DNA from 3 places in the Mucilaginibacter sp. P2_D11 genome. Region 1 is predicted to be linked to each of the others. Evidence: riboswitches for the same ligand, from Rfam matches in the RefSeq annotation. Region 1 holds a riboswitch; each other region holds the start of a gene.
The links. A riboswitch is a leader RNA that binds a small molecule or an ion and turns the genes downstream of it on or off. The one in region 1 is predicted to bind S-adenosylmethionine.
Positions count from the first base shown of each region.

Region 2: another riboswitch for S-adenosylmethionine. It lies ahead of AC1DXC_RS05735 (cysteine desulfurase family protein); the one in region 1 lies ahead of AC1DXC_RS22315 (TlpA disulfide reductase family protein).
Region 3: another riboswitch for S-adenosylmethionine. It lies ahead of AC1DXC_RS19035 (peroxiredoxin); the one in region 1 lies ahead of AC1DXC_RS22315 (TlpA disulfide reductase family protein).

Region 1 covers NZ_JBFUEA010000016.1:51,185-55,355, forward strand. Annotated here, with positions in the region: gene AC1DXC_RS22305 (cysteine desulfurase family protein) at 498-1,616, shown strand; tRNA gene AC1DXC_RS22310 (tRNA-Cys) at 1,625-1,696, shown strand; SAM riboswitch class I at 1,806-1,914, shown strand; gene AC1DXC_RS22315 (TlpA disulfide reductase family protein) at 2,012-2,584, shown strand; gene AC1DXC_RS22320 (SusC/RagA family TonB-linked outer membrane protein) at 2,901-4,171, shown strand, end outside.
Region 2 covers NZ_JBFUEA010000003.1:206,813-210,983, forward strand. Annotated here, with positions in the region: gene AC1DXC_RS05720 (triple tyrosine motif-containing protein) at 1-223, shown strand, start outside; gene AC1DXC_RS05725 (PIG-L family deacetylase) at 262-1,179, opposite strand; tRNA gene AC1DXC_RS05730 (tRNA-Cys) at 1,194-1,265, opposite strand; gene AC1DXC_RS05735 (cysteine desulfurase family protein) at 1,370-2,500, opposite strand; SAM riboswitch class I at 2,579-2,680, opposite strand; gene AC1DXC_RS05740 (S10 family peptidase) at 2,939-4,171, shown strand, end outside.
Region 3 covers NZ_JBFUEA010000012.1:70,672-74,842, reverse strand. Annotated here, with positions in the region: gene AC1DXC_RS19055 (hypothetical protein) at 47-295, opposite strand; gene AC1DXC_RS19050 (YybH family protein) at 329-757, opposite strand; gene AC1DXC_RS19045 (carbohydrate kinase family protein) at 1,043-1,918, shown strand; gene AC1DXC_RS19040 (hypothetical protein) at 1,945-2,169, shown strand; SAM riboswitch class I at 2,374-2,488, shown strand; gene AC1DXC_RS19035 (peroxiredoxin) at 2,638-3,273, shown strand; tRNA gene AC1DXC_RS19030 (tRNA-Cys) at 3,288-3,358, shown strand; gene AC1DXC_RS19025 (N-acetyltransferase family protein) at 3,495-3,983, shown strand; gene AC1DXC_RS19020 (class I SAM-dependent methyltransferase) at 3,978-4,171, opposite strand, start outside.

The DNA of each region.
Region 1 (4,171 bases):
GACCTCTTAATATACGTCGAAAACAATGCCGAAACTTGATTCGTAATAAGAATGATGCCCTATCTTCTCCTTCCGGGCCACTTACAACCTGCGGTGGACCTAATTGCTGCTAATATCCTGCTCCCAATTCTGGTCGGCGCATTAAAAAGGAAAGAGTTCCTGATGGGCAGGAACTCTTTACAACCAATTATAAACCTGAATGAAGAGAAAGTTCTTTAAAGAGCTACAAGACACTTAAACAATTTCAAAAAAACATTACACTGCAAATATAAAATATATTCTACTATTTCTATGGGAATTATAGAATTAATTCTACTTTTGTCTCGATAAGTATTTACTGATTTTATTAATTGTTGGTTAAACCAGAGCATCCTTGTCCGCAAGGATGCTTTTTAAACTGCTACCATGAAACTGCGCCTGTATTGTTGTTGCTGAAAAATCAAGCTTAGCCGCCCCGGCTTTTAAATAATATCATCGTTTTATTCTATTTCAGTATTATGGGTATTTACCTCGACAATGCATCCTCTACTCCCATCCATCCGGATGTTTTCAGCACTATGGCGCCTTATATATTAGAACACTTTGGCAATGCAAGCGCAAACAATGCATACGGTCGAAAAGCCAAAGAGGCTATAGAAAATAGCCGGAGTATAATAGCGGCGTTATTGAAAGTGCCTGCGGAAACAATCGTTTTTACATCAAACGGTACCGAAGCAAACAACATGGCACTGGCTACCGCCGTTGCCGGGCAAGGCATAGATCATATCATTACCACGCCTTTTGAGCACGGCGCTATTTTGCAAACCATGGGCGTGCTGCAAAAGAAACATAACGCAAGGATAAGTTATTTGAATACAGACAGGATTGGCCGGCCCGACCTTAACCACCTCGAATACCTGTTGCGTACCAATACGCGCAACCTGGTATCGGTAATACACGCCAATGCCATTACCGGGTTGGTTAACCCGATAGCAGACATTGCCGAACTCGGACACAGCTATGGCGCTACCGTCCATTCAGACACGATACAAACCCTTGGCAACTATGCCCTTTATCCCGAAAGGTTGAAGCTCGATTTTGCATCGGCGTCGGCAAATAAATTCCATGGGCCACTCGGAGCAGGGTTTTTAGTTAACCGCAGCGGCAAGCGCATTAGCAAACTCGTTTACGGCAACAGCCCGGAACAGCAAACAGGTACCGAAAACGTAGCGGCGATTGTTGGGCTTGCAAAAGCTCTGGAAATAGCCTACTGGGATATTGAGGATAAAATCAATTATATCAAGGCCCTAAAAATAAGGATGATCACAAAACTGCAGGCATTGGTTCCGGGTGTGCGGATAAACGGCGGCAAACCCGAAGAGAACCTCGCTACAATCTTAAGTGCCAGCTTCCCTGATTGGGGCGGGCTGCCTTTGAGCAACCACCTGGACGATATCGATATTATCGTTTCGGGCGGTTCCGATTATACGGCACAATCAATCCCGGTATTCAAAGGCTTAGGCATAGCAACGGACATGGAAACCATCAGGTTTTCGTTCAGTTACAAAAACACGTTAACCGAGATTGATGAAGTAGTGGAAAACCTGGCTACTCAACTGAAATCGGTGGCCGCCTAAATTACTATGGTGGAGTGGCCGAGTGGTTAGGCGGGGGTCTGCAAAACCTCAAACGGCGGTTCGATCCCGCCCTCACACCTCAAAAACACAAACGCAGATCAACAAAAAAAAACGATATGACAATTAAATTATATAAAGCCCATGGGGATAGTAGAATTAATTCTATATTTGCATCGTAATCGTTCTTAATAATTATCAAGAAAGACTGAGGGAAAGGCCCGATGATGTCTTAGCAACCTGTACGCCATAGGTATAAAGGTGCTAATTCCTGTCTGCAGCAATGCAGAAAAGATAATGTCCGCAAAATTATTTGCAATACCTGTAAAAGGTGTTCATTACGTCATCCTCCCTCTTTCCGTCTTCTTGCTGTTATTCGGGGCACAACACATCAACACATGAAAAATAAATACTTATTATTAACAGGCATCCTGCTGTTATCTGCACTTTTTGCAGAGGCGCAATCTGTAACGCCGGCAGCCCCTGCGGCAGATGCCGACCGCGGCTACATCGTTAAAACCAGCGATCTTGCCCCTACAGATTTTGAACTGCGACTTACCGACGGCACAAAAACTTCACTAGCTCAGCTTAAGGGCAAAATCGTTATCCTGCAGTTTACAGCAAGCTGGTGCAGCGTATGCCGGGAAGAAATGCCTCATTTGGAAAAAGAAGTGTGGCAGGCCTATAAAGACAAAGGCGTTATCCTGATAGGGGTTGACCGCGACGAACCCCTGGAAAAGGTAAGCGCCTTTCAAAAAGTAATGAACATCAGCTACCCGCTGGCATTGGATCCGGGTGCTGATATCTTCGGGCGGTTTGCCAACAAAAAAAGCGGTGTAACCCGCAACGTGGTGATAGACCGCGACGGCCGGATAGCCTACCTAACCCGCTTATACGATCCACAGGAATTTGCCGGCATGCTGAAAGCCATTGACGGCCTTGTAAATAAACCCATTGTTGCCCTTAATTAATCCCTAAATAGAATTAACATAATCGATATCATATGAACACCTCTACTATCAGCCCTTACCGAAGTCTCTGGTTTGCCAATCACACCTTACATTTTAACAGCCTGATGGCTAGCTACCTCTCTTCTATGTGTTGTTATTGCTAATCCTTCAGCAAGGTTCCGGGCATAAGCCACCGCTTTAAAGCCCCCGGAGAAAATCAGCTTTCCATTCTTTACAAAGTCAACAAGCCCGCTGGTATTACACCTTTTGTGTAAACCATAGCGCGAGCTGCATGCATTCGTATTGATATTTTTTTTGACCCATTCATTAACAAATCATGTTTAAAAATTACAAATCGTTACTGGCAATCGTATTGCTATTCTTCACCCTGCAGCAGGCAAACGCCCAGTCTGTAAAAATAAGCGGCGTGGTAACCGCCAAATCCGATGGGCAGCCCCTACCCGGCGTAACCATCGGCGTAAAAGGTGCAACAACCGGCACCCAAACCGATGTACAGGGTAAATTTACCATCTCTGCAAACGCCAATGATGTATTGCGGATCTCTTATATCGGCTTCAATACGATCGAAGTTCCTGTAAACAACAGCGGTGAACCACTGAAGATAGTGTTGGAAGAAGCACCCAATTCATTGAACGAGGTGGTTGTTACGGCCCTAAACATCTCGAAAGATAAAAAATCACTGGGCTATGCGGTGCAGGGACTTAAGTCGAGGGACATTGCTGAGGCTAAAGAGAGCAACCTCATCAATGCCTTATCGGGCAAAATAGCGGGTGTAAACGTTACCGGCAGCCAGGGGGATATGGGCTCATCCCGTATCGTTATCCGTGGCGAAACATCGGTATCGGGCAATAATCAACCACTGTTTGTAGTAGATGGCGTTATTGTAGATAACTCCCAGTTCCAGGGCACGAATGGTTCAAGGGATTTTGCCAATGCTATTTCCGATTTGAATTCAGAAGATATCGAATCTATCAGCGTGCTGAAAGGGCCAAACGCAGCGGCCCTTTACGGTTACCGTGCTGCGGCGGGCGTTATCCTCATCAAAACCAAAACCGGCAAAGGTGCCAAGGGAGCAGGTATTACCCTCAATTCAAACACCTCTTTTGCTACCCTCAAGGTATTCCCCGATTATCAGAACGACTTCGGGCAAGGCTCAAACGGCAAATTCAGCTACGTTAACGGCGCTGGTGCAGGCGTAAACGACGGTGTAGACGAAAGCTGGGGCCCGGCATTGAACGGCCAGTTAATTCCGCAATTCTTCTCAAACGGGCAGCCTGCACCTTTCGTAGCACATCCAAACAACGTGCGCGATTTCTTTAGAACAGGCGTTACGCTCAACAACGGTGTTGCTTTAGCAGGCAGCAGCGATAAATTCGATTACCGTTTATCTTACAACAACCTGCACCAAACCGGCGTGGTGCCCAATTCTTCGCAGGGCAGGAATTCGTTCTTGCTGAACACTACCTTCCGCCCCAATTCAAAACTAACCATTACTACCATCGCCAATTATATTAAAGATGATGCCGATAACCTGCCTGGCGCATACGGCAGGCGTGCTACCAGCACCATGCTGCAATTTACATGGTT
Region 2 (4,171 bases), on a different contig from region 1:
ATCCTTGCTTAAGGATCGCTACAGCACCATCAATCAACAGGAACTGAAGCTTTGCGCCTACCTCATCATGAACTTGTCGAGCAAGGAGATAGCCCAACTGATGGCGATATCTGTACGTGGAGTGGAGGTAAGCCGCTATCGCCTGCGCAAAAAATTACAGATACCTACCGAGATGAACCTCTTCGAATTCCTGTTCAACATCCAGCGGGAACTGATGAAATAACTCATTTTCCAGGCTGCGTTTGGAGATGCCCGCAAATGTCAATAGGTAGTTTTAGCCAACGCCGGTGGCGGAGTTTTTAAGATATCGAACAAGCCCCTGCACCAATCAAGGCCGGCTGGGGTATTTAGGGTAAAACTCCAAAACTCCTCCAGGTCGCCAACGTTCATCGTCATTTGGGTGTAGCCCTGAGATTTATGTTCGGCAATTTCCCAGTTAGCAATTACCTTATAGTTCACCCGGTTCATGTAGCTGAAACATTGCGTGCGGTCGATAAAAAAGCTGGGGGTGTCGGCAGTTGTATGGCACAGAGGGTACTTGTAATCGTTACCGAAACCGGGCATTGCATTACCTTTATCGCGGGTAGCTACCGCCAATACTACCGGCCTGTTGTCGGCGGGGAGGCTGTTAACAACTTCCAATGCCAGTAGGGTAGCAGCTTTATGCGCACCGTGCGTTTGGGCCACGGGCAAAAGGGTAAGCACAATATCGTAACGATTTTTGTTGAGGACAGTAAGCAAGGCCTTTTTCACGTAGGGCACGTTCCAACTGGTGTCTATTGGTTCCCGTTCGTTCAGGGTAAAATGTGCATCGGGCTGGTTTAGGAAATAGTAACGATGGACGCCAATAATGCGCCCTGCGTTTTTAAGTTCCTGTTTTCGGATGGCGGGCAGCTTTCGGCGGCCTACCTGTTCATTGGTAAGGCTTATGTTATAATAAGCCTCGGCAAGGGTGGAGTATTTATAACCCGCCTCGCCATTGGTGATAACCGCAATATCTACCAGGCCGTGGTGTTCTTTAGCTATTTTGTATAGGGTAACGGCCATTTCGCTCTCATCATCGGGGTGCGCAATCACCACCAGTACCCTTGCAGGCGTATCGGGCACGCAACCACGCGCAGTGGCCGCAGAGCATATAAAAAGGGCGGCCAACAAGATATATAAATAGCTTAATTTCATTTTTTAATTATGGGAGGTGTGAGGATGGGTTCGAACCATCGTAAGGAGTTTTGCAGGCTCCCGCCTAACCACTCGGCCACTCCACCTTGTTTTTGCTGCGTATTAAGAAGAACCCTTATATGTTTTTGCCATGCCCCTATTCTTATCAATAAAAAACTGACAGGAAACGGGACCGGCTGCCTTTGCGCAATTATGCCGCAATCAACTGATAAATAGCCGCAAGTTTACCGGCGGCATAATTTATCTCTTCCGGGGTGTTGAATTTGCTAAAAGAGAATCGGATGGTATCTCTACCTGCGTCAACGCCAAGCGCACTAAGCACGTGCGACGATGAGCCACTGCTGCAGGCGCTCCCGCCCGATACAGATATGCCATACTCGTCCAAACATCGCAGCAGGTCGGGGTTTAACGATGGTACATTGATGCTGAGCACGGTGTATAAGCTTTTATCCGCAATGGCCGAATTTCCGTTGAAGCGTACGCCCGGCAGCGTTTGGGTAAGCCCGGCAATCAGATGGTCTTTTAATTGCTGTATGTATTGCCCGTGCCCGTCTATATCGGCATAGGCCAGTTGCAATGCTTTGGTAAGGCCGATTATACCGGGGATGTTTTCTGTGCCTGCACGCAACGCTCTTTCCTGCCCGCCGCCGTGCAGCAATTTGGCCGGCCTTAGGCTCTGCCGGCAATATAAAAAGCCTATACCTTTTGGCCCGTGGAATTTGTGGGCAGAGGCAGCCAGGAAATGAACCTTAAGCTTGCTTACATCGTGCCGATAATGGCCCATGGTTTGTACCGTATCGGTGTGGAAAAGCGCATCGTACTTTTCGCAGATGTTGCCTATCTGTTCAATATCGTTAAGGTTGCCAATTTCGTTGTTGGCGTGCATTACCGATACCAGGCTGTGCGGGTTGGTGCTTAGTAAATATGCTAAATGACTAAGATCCAGGTTCCCTTTTTCGTCATGAGCGATGAAGCTTAAGGATATTTCGCCGGTTTTTTCGAGGTGCTCCAGCAAACTTAACACAGCATGATGCTCGAACCTTGTGGTAATTACATGCTTTACGCCGGCGTTGCGCACCGCCGTTAGTATGGCAGTATTATCGGCTTCCGTGCCGCCCGATGTGAAAATGATTTCGCTGGGCGAGGCATTGAGCAAACCGGCAATGGTACTGCGGCAGCTTTCAATAGCTTGCTTTGCTTCGCGACCGTGCTGATGATGCGACGACGGGTTGCCGAAATGATTGAGCAGATACGGCGTCATGGCTTCAAACACTTCTTTATCAAGTGGGGTGGTAGCGGCGTTGTCGAGGTAAACTTTCATGGTAATTTAATTAAATTTTGATTTAAACAGGCCAGAAAGCGAGGTGAGATTTACCGCTTAACAAGTTGAAAACTTGCACTCTTATCTTTCTCCTGTTTTGGCAGGAGTTGGAATTAGCACCTTAAATAATAGGTTGCCAAGACGTCATAGGGCCATTCCCTCGGTCTTTCTGGATAAGTTTAAAAGAACGTTTCGATGCAAATGTAAATAAATTCTATTAATCCCATAGAAATTATAGAAAAAATTTGAGGAAACGAAATTTACCATTACATTTGCAGCACCCGCATATAGCGGTACTGTGTTTTATAATGATAACCCAAGGTTTAAATAATCAATTTTTAATGCGAATGCCCATGCCTCAGATGGGTATGTGCAGCTGTTGTTGCTAACCCCCAAGCAAAAACAACCGCTGTTTATTAAAATTATTATTTGCCTCCCATGTTACCTTCTTCTTTTACTGTTACAATCAATCTGCGTTTTATTGCCACTATTTTGCTGGCCGGCACTATTGCTTTACTTTCTACTTCGTGGTCTGAATTTGCCCATCGCCCGTCTGAAGATGTTGCAGCGGGGCCTGCGGCCTTTAGCACTGCGGTAACTTCGCATACCATAGCCTTAAATGGCAAAACGTTGGCTTATAGGGCAAAAGCAGGTTATCTGGGTATAGGGCAGTCGAAAGGCCGGGCTGCGGCTAATGTTTTTTACGTGGCCTACAGCCTTGATAATAACATTAGTGCTGCAAAGCGCCCCGTTACCTTTGTGTTTAACGGCGGGCCCGGTTCATCTGCACTATGGTTGCATATGGGTTCGTTTGGGCCGGTGCGCGTCGGCGGCAATGGCAGGGTTGAAGACAACAGCAATACCTGGCTTGGTTTTACCGACCTGGTATTTATAGATCCTGTTGGTACCGGCTACAGCCGTGCTGCCCACGGTACCGATGCCCGCAAGTTTTATGGCTATAAAGAAGATATCGGTTCCATCGCCGAATTCATACGCGCCTACCTGGCAGATAACGGCAGGGAAAACGATGCGGTTTTTTTGGCCGGAGAAAGTTACGGCGGACTACGCGCTGTGGGCCTGGCCGAAAACCTGCAGGCCAACGGCGGGGTAAAGCTTTCCGGCATAACGCTTATTTCGCCGGCGCTTAATTACCAGTTGATTAGTTTTAACGAGGGTAACGAAACGCCTTATGCTTACTACCTGCCAACATATGCGGTTACAGCCCGCTACCATCATAAGTTAGATGCCCGCCTGGATAGCCTTACCGACGAGCAATTGATGAGCCGTGCAGCAGCCTTCGGGCAGGGTACTTATACTCGTTTTCTTCATTTGGGCGATGCCGCGCCACAAGCTTTAGTAAACAAGGTGATAGATTCGCTGCATTATTTTACCGGCCTAAGCAGGGATTATTTGACGGAAGCGAACGGAAGGGTAACAGATGGCCAATTTACTGCTGAGCTGTTAGGTAGCGATACCCAAACGATAGGCACCTTTGATGGCCGCGTAAAAGACACCCTGCAGCATGGCGACCCCAGCATTGCCGCTATACTTACGCCGTTTACGCAGGGCTTTCAATACTATGTACGCGGAGAACTTAAATATGATAACCAATTGCCCTACCTGGCCACTACTGCAACCAGCGGTTGGAACTATGGGCAAGGGGCAAACAAT
Region 3 (4,171 bases), on a different contig from region 1:
CGGTTCGATTTCACCTGGCGGTTTAACAAACCTGCTTTTCCCTCAATCAAATTAGCGCATAAATTGCCAATAGCAACAGAACGAACATCAACCCTGCCATTTGCTGTCCTGCCCGCTCCATGCCTTTTTTGAATTCATCCTCCTTGTCATACTCCATATAGTAAATACTCCTGAAAGAATAAGCTTTAGCCCCCGGGCGGATTATTTGCTTGAAGTATCCCAATGTAAAAAGCACGCAAACACCTATAAGCCTAAAGAGGCTAGCTATCCAGCTATCGAAAATCAGGTGCAGCATACTGTCGGTATTATTGAATGATCGCCATCTTTATCAACTCGTATGGTCACACACAATCTTCCACTGACCATCAATCTTCCTGAACCATAACGTAAAATACCCACCGGGTGCGTCTTTCTCTCGTTTGAGGCTCCAGGCACCCATTACAAAGGCATCGTTCTTACCCAGCAGCTCTATCTTATCCAGCCTAAAGGTAAGCTCGCCCATTGCAGCTTTATCGGGGTAGCCCTTTTTATAGTTATCCAGCGTAACCTGCCAGCCGTAAGCCGGGCCACGCTTGCCAATGAACATTAATGAATCAGACTTCCAGTAGCCTTGCATAAAGCCCTCCAGGTCGCCTTTGCTCCAGGCGGTTTGCTGGTCGGCCATTAGTTTGGCGATGGCTTGCTTATCTTTATTTTGCGCTATAGCGAAGCAGGAACACAGAAGCAGGAGAAAAGAGAAGAGAATTTGCTTTTTCATTCAACTAATATAACGCTTCCGAACCATGATTAAAAGATAACACGATTAAAGGATTTAAGGATTGACAGGATTAAAATCAATCCAGCTGTCCTTTTTCTGAACCATGATTTGCTTGTTTAAGGGATACCCCGATAAAATTTCGCAATCGGAATAGTCCCATAATCCGGTAATCAAGCAAATCATGGTTCAGGCAATTAAAAAAATCCCGTCAAATCCTTCAATCGCTAAATCGTGTCAAAAAATATTTTAGCTTTATGCTTTCATCTTTCAGCCCTCAATCAATTTATGAACAAACAAATCTTGTGCTACGGCGAAGTTTTATGGGATGCCTTTGGCGATGTTAAAAAAGCGGGCGGTGCTCCTATGAACGTAGCACGCCACCTGGTGCAGCAAGGCAACAATGTATGGTTTGCCAGCAGCGTAGGCACCGATGCCTCGGGCAATGAGCTAACGGGCTTCCTTCAGGAGAATGGCCTTTTCAGCGATTTGATACAGCGCGACGAAAAGCTGCCTACCTGTGAAGTAACTGTACAGCTGGATGAAAATAACACCGCCACGTACATTATCCCGCAACCTGTATCCTGGGATAATATAGGCTTTACCGAACCTTTAGAAGCTACATCTAAAAAAGTAGGCGCCATCGTTTTTGGCAGCCTGGCCTGCCGCGAGCAAGCTTCTTTCGAAACCCTGCTCAACGTGCTTGATGAGAGCGACGCGCTTAAAATATTCGATGTGAACCTGCGCCCGCCGCATTTTACCATGAACACCATCGAAACGCTGGCTGCCCGTGCCGACGTAATCAAAATGAACGAAGAAGAAGCCGAGTTGCTTATACACGGCAGCAGCGGCGACCTGAAACAAAAGATAGAGGAGTTCCAAAGCAAGTTCCACACTAAAATCATTTGCGTAACCCGCGGCGAGCATGGTGCCATCATTTGGAACGATTACCAATATTACGAGCACCCCGGCTGCAAAGTTTGCGTGGTGGATACCGTTGGGGCGGGCGATTCGTTCCTGGCAACGTTTATTACGGGCTTGCTTAACGGCACCCCCATGCAAGCCCTGCTTGAAAAATCCTGCGCGGTAGGTGCCTATGTAACCACCCAGCGCGGCGCTAACCCGGTTTATAATGTTGATGAGGTGGTAGCACAGTTTTCGTAAGATAATAGCTCAGGTGCCATTTACAAATGAAACGAAGGCGTAACAGGGTCCAAAAATTTGTAGAAGATTTATTTGCCCGGCGATTTGACATTAATGGTGAAAAGCAAGTTACCATGAGAGAGTTCGTTGATGACCTTGCTATATTCCCAGAGTCAGAAGCTATGACCGGCGTTGAGCTAAGTGATACGGGTGGTTTAGAAATTGGCGAATCGCTAACTATACGTTCGATGAAAATTAAACGCATATCATAGCCGAACTACCCAGCGCGGTGCCAACCCGGTTTATAATGTTGATGAAGTGGTAGCGCAGTTTTCATAACGTGTGGGCTTGATACAATATAAGTCATTTTATGTTTTGATTTTCAGTTAGTTACAGATTCACCCGAGATAAATAACAAAATCTATAGGAATTGTAGTTTTTATAGCTACTTTTGTGATATAATCGTTCTTTAAAAATACTTATCCAGAAAGACAGAGGGAAAGGCCCTATGATGTCTTAGCAACCTGTACCGGCTTCGCGCCTGGTGTAAGGTGCTAATTCCTGCTCCGCCAATGCGGAGACAGATAAGCTGATTTAAAAGACAAACGGCGTTCGTAATGATGCCGTTATCTGCCGGCGGCTCCCCTTTCTTCCTCAAATTTTATTGGATAAGTTTTTACTATTGATTAACCGATAGCGTAATATTGCTATAAAAAATATTAAAATTAAAACTTACAACTATGAGCTTACGAATTGGCGATGAGGCCCCAAACTTTAAAGCACAAACATCCCTTGGCGACATTGATTTTTACGAATACCTGGGCGATAGCTGGGGCGTATTATTCTCCCACCCTGCAGATTACACCCCTGTTTGCACCACCGAACTAGGCAAAACAGCATCTCTTAAAGATGAGTTTGAGAAACGTAACGTAAAAGTTATTGCGCTGAGCACGGATAACACCGAATCGCACAAGGGGTGGATAAACGATATCAACGAAACCCAGGGCGTGGAAGTGACCTTCCCAATTATTGGCGACGAAAGCCGCGAGATATCCCTCGCTTATGACATGATACACCCCAACGCATCGCTTACGGCTACCGTGCGCTCGTTGTTCATCATCGGCCCCGATAAAAAGATAAAACTGATCATCAGCTACCCCGCATCAACCGGCCGCAACTTCCAGGAGATACTGCGCGTGATCGATTCGCTGCAGCTTACTGCTTACCACAGCGTAGCCACCCCGGCCGATTGGAAAGATGGCGAGCAGGTAGTGGTGCTGCCATCCATCAAAACAGAGGATATCCCCGCCAAGTTCCCCAAGGGCTTTGTAGAGGTGAAACCCTACTTACGCTTAACACCACAGCCGAATAAATAACAGGAAAAGCATAAAGTCGCGTGGCCGAGAGGATAGGCATAGGTCTGCAAAACCTTCAACGGTAGTTCGAATCTACCCGCGGCGTCAAATAAAAAGTGGATAATTTAGTTTTCAGAAAGCGACGGGCTGGGGAGCCTGTCGCTTTTTTATGGTTTGCCTCGCCAAACTTGATTTAAAGCCGGCAATACCCCAAATTTGAAGCATCGGTAACACACCAAACCATGGCAATAGAAATAAGGAAAGCCATCCCGGCAGATTACGATGGCATCTGGGAAATATTCTCGACAGTAATACAATCCGGCGATACCTACGCATTCGACCCCGAAACCACACGCGACGGCATGATGGAATACTGGCTTGCACCCAATATGCAAACTTTTGCAGCGATCGAGGATGGCCGGGTTGTGGGGACTTACTACCTTAAGCCTAACCAGCCTGGCCTGGGCAACCATACGGGCAATTGCGGTTATATGGTGCATCCCGGCGCAAGGGAAAAAGGCGTAGGCGGCATGCTTTGCCGGCATTCTGTAGACACGGCCACGGAAGCGGGGTACGTGGGTATCCAGTTCAACTTCGTGGTATCAACCAATGCAACGGCGGTAAAGCTTTGGCAAAAACAGGGGTTTTCCATCATCGGAACAACGCCAAACGGTTTTCGGCATCAGCAATTAGGTTTGGTAGACACCTATATTATGTATCGAGCGCTATAGGATATGTGCATCACCTGCATCATTTTTCCTTACGCACCAGGTGGTCATGCATCGCAGGTTTTGTACGTTGGTGGTTTTTATCGGCTCGAATAGCTTCCCGCCGAGTACCTGGGTGTATTCCAATAATATTTGTTCGTTTACCAGGAAACGCTCGCTGCCATCGGGCAGCAAGTAGCGGCTATTGCCCT